One region of the Cupriavidus sp. HY129 genome, then DNA from elsewhere that is predicted to be linked to it. Evidence: predicted binding sites of a transcription regulator. Region 1 holds the regulator's gene; the other holds the start of a gene.
What was found. Region 1 encodes sigma-54, which starts transcription at its own class of promoters, with help from an activator protein. Its sites were predicted from a motif close to TGGCANGNAANCTGCTTT; they were not measured.

Region 1 (3,415 bases):
ACCGGTTTGCCGTCGGGCGATTCGAACGGGATCGGCTCGGCCAGGCGCATGAAGGCAGCCAGGGGCTGTTTGAGTCCCTTGATGCGACCATGCGGAATGGCGACGCCGGCGCCAAGACCGGTGGACCCGAGCGATTCGCGCGCGAACAGGTTGTCGGTCACGGTGGCCCGGGCCACGCCATGGTTGTTCTCGAACAGGAGCCCGGCTTGCTCGAAGACCCGCTTCTTGCTGGTGACGGTGACGTCGAGATTAATGTTGCCGGGTGGCAGCAATTTGGCCAAACGATTCATGGGCGATGCACGAGGAGTCAGAAAGGCGAGCCGACGCACATGAGTCGTCCCGCTGCGTTGGGCAATTCAGGCTATTGAGCGCAAAAGGACGCCCGCATTGGAGCGTCCGGCCATTATAGAGCAGGGCCACTGCGCACTTGTGCGCTGCGGCGCCGGCGCCGCGAGTGGTGCCGCGAGCTTGCCGGTCGGATTGCCCACCCAGAAAACTGCACCCGCCGTCGCGCGATCTTTCGCCACGCGGAATGCCGGGCCGGTTGTCCGGGGCCGTCCTGTCTGTAGTTGTTGTATGGCGCAGCATACACCGAGCGGCGTCAGTTGCGAACACCCCCGGCTGACCAAATGTTGCAGGGCTGGTACTCAGGTAACGGGTGCGCCAGCGGCGCATCCGCATCGCGCCCATCAAAAAAGCCGCGCAGATGCGCGGCTTTGCTCTTCCTATCTATCCTCTCAGGGGCGACCTAGTGTCGCCGCCGACTTATTGTTGTTGTAGTTGTTCGGCAGCCATCTGGTACTTGACCGCTTCCCGGTCATGCCCTTGCACGCGGTCCTTGTAGCGGATCACCTGGCGGTCGAGCTTGTCGACCAGACAGTCGATTGCAGCATAAAGGTCTTCATGATGCGCTTCGACGAAGATGTCCTTGCCCTTGAGGTGCAGGTTGATTTCCGCGTACTGACGCTTGTCCTTTTCCTTGTGGTTGTCTACGGATAGCAGCACGCTTACGCCAATGACCTGATCGAAATGTCTGACAATTCGCTCCAGTTTCGTTTCCACATACTCACGCAGCGGCGGCGTGATGTCGAGGTGGTGTCCACTGATCTTGAAGTTCATAGCGCTTCTCCTTCTGAAAGAGCCGCACCAGGCAGGCGGTTGCGGCTCGGCTACAAAGTCTTGCGGAGATTGACTGCGGGGATCTTCAGCGCTTCGCGGTACTTGGCCACCGTGCGGCGTGCGACCACAAAGCCCTGTTCGCCCAGCAACTCGGCGATGCGGCTGTCGGAAAGGGGATTCCTGGGTTCTTCGGCTCCTATCAGTTGCTTGATCAGCGCGCGGATCGCCGTGGATGAGGCCGCGCCGCCAGTCTCCGTGGAGACGTGGCTACCAAAGAAGTACTTCAACTCGAAAGTACCCATCGGCGTGGCCATGTATTTATTCGTAGTCACCCGGGAAATGGTCGACTCGTGTAGACCCAGTGTATCGGCAATCTCCCGCAAAACCAAGGGGCGCATCGCGATTTCCCCGTGCGAGAAAAAGTTCTTTTGACGTTCCACAATTGCCTGCGCAACACGCAGGATCGTGTCGAAACGCTGCTGAATGTTCTTGATGAGCCACCGCGCCTCCTGGAGCTTCTGCTGCAGCCCGGCCGCGCCCGCTTCCCCTTTTGCACCGCGCAAAATCTGCGCATACATGTCGTTGATGCGCAGACGCGGCATCACGTCGGGATTGAGCTGCGCGATCCAGCTACTGCCACTCTTGCGCACGAACACATCCGGTACCACGAAGTCCGCTTCCGGACGGCTGTAGGCATGTCCGGGATACGGTGCGAGCGAGCGGATCAGATCGTGCGCGGCCTTAAGTGCAATTTCGTCAACCTGCAGGGCTTTCTTGAGCCGCGTGTAGTCACGCACGGCCAATAACTCCAGGTGGTGGTTGACGATCGATAATGCAAGGTCCCGCTGTGGATGCTGCAGACGGCGCAGTTGCAAGGTGAGGCATTCTGCGGCGTTGCGCGCACCTACGCCAGGAGGGTCGAAGCTCTGCAGCAGGGTCAGTATCGCCTGCACTTCATCGACTTCGAATTCGAGTTCCTTGGGTAGTTCCGAGCAGATCTCGTCGAGCGTTGCGCCCAGGTAGCCGTCGTCGTCCAGCGACTCGATCAGGAAGATGGCCAGGCCCTTGTCGCGCGTGGAGATCTTCAGCGGCGTGAGCTGTTCCATCAGGTACTCGCGCAGCGTGGGTTCCGCTTCGCGAAGCTGCATCGGCGTCTTCTCGTCCTCGTCGCCCTGAGGCCGGCGAGCGAAATCGTCCAGGCTCCAGTCGCTGCCGTAATCGTCACCCGAGCTGTCGCCGTAGCTGTCGTCTTCGCCGTTGGCGCCGTTCGCGCGATCGTCGCCATTACCTTGCGGTTCGGAAGATGCCGGAGCCGGGGCGCTTTGCACGTTGACCGACCCGTCCGCGGCCACGCGCAGCGGGCTTTCGATCCAGTCGTTCTCGCGTTCGAGCAGTGGATTCTCGGTCAGCGCCTGCTCGACTTCCTGTTGCAGCTCCAGTGTGGATAACTGCAGCAGCCGGATGGACTGCTGCAGTTGTGGAGTCAGAGCCAGATGCTGGGAAAGTCGAAGCTGAAGCGATGGTTTCATGCGACCTATTCTATGCGCATCTTCCCGTTGTTGGAACGGAAATTGCTATCACCTATCGCTGGCACTTCGTGATCGCCAACGGCTAGTTGACGAATGCTGCAAGGCGGCGTCGCGGCCGCTTGATCACATGCGGAAGTTTTCGCCCAGATAGACGCGTCGCACGGACTCGTTGGCGATGATTTCCTCGGGCTGTCCTTCGGCCAGCACGGTGCCTTCGCTGATGATGTATGCGTGGTCGCAGATGCCCAGCGTTTCCCGCACGTTGTGGTCGGTAATCAGCACGCCGATGTTGCGTGCCTTGAGGAAGCTGACGATGCGCTGGATCTCGCCCACGGCGATCGGGTCCACGCCCGCGAATGGTTCGTCGAGCAGGATGAAGCGCGGCGCTGACGCCAGCGCGCGCGCGATTTCCACGCGGCGGCGCTCGCCGCCCGACAGCGACAGCGCCGGGTTGTTGCGCAGGTGGGCGATCTGCAGGTCATCGAGCAGCGAGTCGAGCCGGCGATCGATTTCCTGCTTGGGCAGCGACTTGCCGTTGACCACCTGCAGTTCCAGCACCGCGCGGATGTTCTCCTCGACGTTGAGCTTGCGGAAGACCGAAGCTTCCTGCGGGAGATAGGACAGTCCCATGCGCGCGCGTTCGTGGATGGCCAGGCCGCTGATGTGCTGGCCATCGAGCACGATATCGCCTTCGTCCAGCGCGACCAGTCCGACGATCATGTAGAACGACGTGGTCTTGCCCGCGCCGTTCGGGCCGAGCAGGCCGA
Region 2 (3,415 bases), 730 kb from region 1:
CCTTCAGGATCGGGCCGGCCTGCTCCGCCGGCGCCTGAGTGAGCTTGTTCAGCGCCGCGGTCTTGGCATCGTAGTCATCCTCGGCCAATGGCTTGAGGTCGGCCTGCGTCAGCGGCGTGGCGGCCCACAACGGTGCCGCAGCCAGCAGCAGCGCGGCGAGCATGACACGCAGCCATGTACGGATATTGGGTCGGTGCATTCAGGAGCCTGGTTCGCGCGATGGATCGCATCTTGGGGTTGTTTGCGTTCACCTGTGGTGTGCTCCCACTCCCGTGCACGGGAGTAGGAGCATCAGACCATCAGTTCCCCGCCACCTTGTCCGCCTTGCCTTCATTGCCGGCGATGAACGGGCTCCACGGTTGCGCGCGGACCGGCTTCGGCGTCTTCCACACCACCGAGAACTGGCCGTCGCCCTTGACCTCGCCAATCATCACGGGCTTGTAGAGATGGTGGTTGTCACCCATCGTCAGCGTGAAGCCATCCGGCGCCTTGAAGGTCTGGCCGTACATCGCGGCACGCACCTTGTCCGGATCGGTGCTGCCTGCCTTCTTCACGGCCTGCGCCCACATATGGATGCCCACGTAGGTAGCTTCCATCGGGTCGTTGGTCACGCGCTTGTCGCCGCCCGGCAGGTTGTTGGCCTTGACCCACGCGGCCCACTGCTTCTTGAACGCCTCGTTCTCGGGGTTCTTGACCGACATGAAGTAGTTCCATGCAGCCAGATGGCCCACCAGCGGCTTGGTGTCGATGCCGCGCAGTTCTTCCTCGCCCACCGAGAAGGCCACCACCGGCACGTCCTTGGCCTTCAGGCCGGCGTTGCCGAGTTCCTTGTAGAACGGCACGTTCGAGTCGCCATTGATCGTGGAGATCACAGCCGTCTTGCCACCCTGCGAGAACTTCTTGATGTTGGCGACGATGGTCTGGTAGTCGCTATGACCGAACGGGGTGTAGACCTCTTCGATGTCCTTGTCCTCCACGCCCTTGCTCTTCAGGAACGCGCGCAGGATCTTGTTGGTAGTGCGCGGATAGACGTAGTCGGTACCCAGCAGGAAGAAGCGCTTCGCACCGCCGCCCTCCTTGCTCATCAGGTATTCCACCGCCGGGATCGCCTGCTGGTTGGGTGCCGCGCCCGTGTAGAACACGTTCTTCGACATCTCCTCACCTTCGTACTGCACCGGGTAGAACAGCAGCGCGTTGGTTTCCTCATAGACCGGGAGCACCGACTTGCGCGATACCGACGTCCAGCATCCGAACGTGACCGCTACCTTGTCCTTGGTGATGAGCTGACGCGCCTTCTCCGCGAAGAGCGGCCAGTTGGAAGCGGGGTCCACCACCACGGGCTCGAGCTTGCGGCCCAGCACGCCGCCGCTCTTGTTGATCTCGTCGATCGTCATCAGCGCCACGTCCTTGAGCGACGTTTCGGAGATGGCCATCGTGCCCGATAGCGAATGCAGGATGCCGACCTTGATCGGCTCCTTGGTCTGCGCCATCAGCGGGCTGGTACCGATCATCGCCGCGGCGGCCACCGCCGACAGCTTCAGCATGTCACGTCGTTTCATTGCAGCTCCCAGTTTGTCGTATGTGATTAGGGACTACGCACCCCGGAGAGCACATCTGCAACTAGCGTGCCAAGGGAAACACGCATGACCGGGTCACCATTACGTGACAAATCGACGGGAGGAAGGCCGTGCCGCACCACGCTGGTGCCGCCGACGGGGCCGGAGGGAATTCCGCAAGCGCACCGCGAATGTGCAGCGCCGTTCGGGTGCGGTCCGGCGTGAACCGGTGCAACCGTGGCCGATGCCGGTGCGTTGCGCACCGTGGCCAATAAAAAACGGGGCCCGAAGGCCCCGTTTTCAAACGACCGTATGAACCGTTACTTCATCCACGGCATCATGTTGGCGTTCATGTTGTGCATGATCCAGAGCGAACCGGCCAGCACGATGAACAGGATCAGTACCGTGAACAGGAGCGCCATCACGTTCCAGCGCTGACCGTTCGAACCATCCAGATGCAGGAAGTACTTCAGGTGCACGACGATCTGAACGGCCGCCATGCCCAGGATGATCCACAGCATGGTGCCGCGTTCCATCGTGCCGTCCATGACGATCTTGAACGGAATCACGGTCAGGATCACCGCCAGCACGAAGCCGATCACATACGACTTGACGCTGCTGTGGCCATGCGACGCGCCGTGAGCGGCGGTCGAAGCGTGTTGCTGTGCCATTTACATTGCTCCCATCAGGTAGACCACGGTGAACACACCGATCCAGACCACGTCCAGGAAGTGCCAGAACAGGCTGAGGCAGTTCAGGCGCTTGGCCACGACCGGGGTCAGGCCCTTCTTCGACAGTTGCCACATCAGCACGAGCATCCACAGCATGCCGCTGGCAACGTGCAGACCGTGGGTACCCACGAGCGTGAAGAACGACGACAGGAACGCGCTGCGGCTCGGGCCGGCACCCTCGTGAATCAGGTGCGCGAACTCGTTGATTTCCATGCCCATGAACGCGGCGCCCAGCAGGAACGTCACGCCCAGCCAGAACATCACGCGGCCCTTCTGATGGTTCTGCATCGACACCATGGCAAAGCCGTAGGTGATCGACGAGAACAGCAGGATGGCGGTTTCCACGAGCACGTAGTTGAGCTCGAAGATCTCCTTGCCCGACGGGCCACCCGCCACTTCGCCGCGCAGGACGGCGAAGGCGGCGAACAGGCACGCGAACAAGATGCAGTCGCTCATCAGGTACAGCCAGAAACCGAAGACGGTGTTCTCGCTGGTGTCGTGATGCGCGTGGTCGTGCGCCTCGTCGTGCGAGTGCGCATGCGCAGGGGCTTTCGCCCCGAAGCGGTCAAGAACTTCTGTCGACATAGTTATCAGCCCTGGGCAGCAATGCGCTGCTGGTAGCGCGTTTCGATCTGCTCGACCTCGGAGGCCGGCACGTAGTAATCGATGTGGTCATCGTTGGCGCGGCGGATGAACGCTACGACCATGCCGATCAGGCCCACGGCGGCAAGCCACCAGATGTGCCACGTCAGCGCGAAGCCCAGCGCCAGGCTGAATGCACCCATGTAGAAACCAGCCGCGGTGTTCTTCGGCATGTGAATCTGCTCGAAGCCATCCGTGCGGATCTTCTCGCCACGGGCCTTCATGTCGGCGAACGCGTCCAGGTCACGCACCACCGGGGTGTGCGCGAAGTTGTAGAACGCCGGGGGCGACGAAGTTGCCCATTCCAGCGTGCGGCCACCCCACGGGTCGCCCGTCACGTCTGCCAGCTTCTTGCGGTCGCGGATCGACACGACGATCTGCAGCACCTGGAAGAAGATACCCAGCGCCACGAACACCACGCCCACCACGGCCAGATGCAGCCACGGCGTCCAGGCCGGGTTGTCGGTGTGGTTCAGACGACGGGTC

Region 2: urtA (urea ABC transporter substrate-binding protein) is a predicted target of sigma-54. The motif match lies at 1,614-1,631, and genes of this name have one in related genera.

Annotation. Positions count from the first base shown of each region.
Region 1 covers NZ_CP083254.1:318,022-321,436, forward strand. The annotation lists gene K6G35_RS01550 (PTS sugar transporter subunit IIA) at 1-290, opposite strand, end outside; gene hpf (ribosome hibernation-promoting factor, HPF/YfiA family) at 766-1,119, opposite strand; gene K6G35_RS01560 (RNA polymerase factor sigma-54) at 1,170-2,648, opposite strand; gene lptB (LPS export ABC transporter ATP-binding protein) at 2,772-3,415, opposite strand, start outside.
Region 2 covers NZ_CP083254.1:1,050,760-1,054,174, reverse strand. The annotation lists gene urtB (urea ABC transporter permease subunit UrtB) at 1-199, opposite strand, end outside; gene urtA (urea ABC transporter substrate-binding protein) at 300-1,559, opposite strand; gene cyoD (cytochrome o ubiquinol oxidase subunit IV) at 1,877-2,227, opposite strand; gene cyoC (cytochrome o ubiquinol oxidase subunit III) at 2,228-2,872, opposite strand; gene cyoB (cytochrome o ubiquinol oxidase subunit I) at 2,878-3,415, opposite strand, start outside.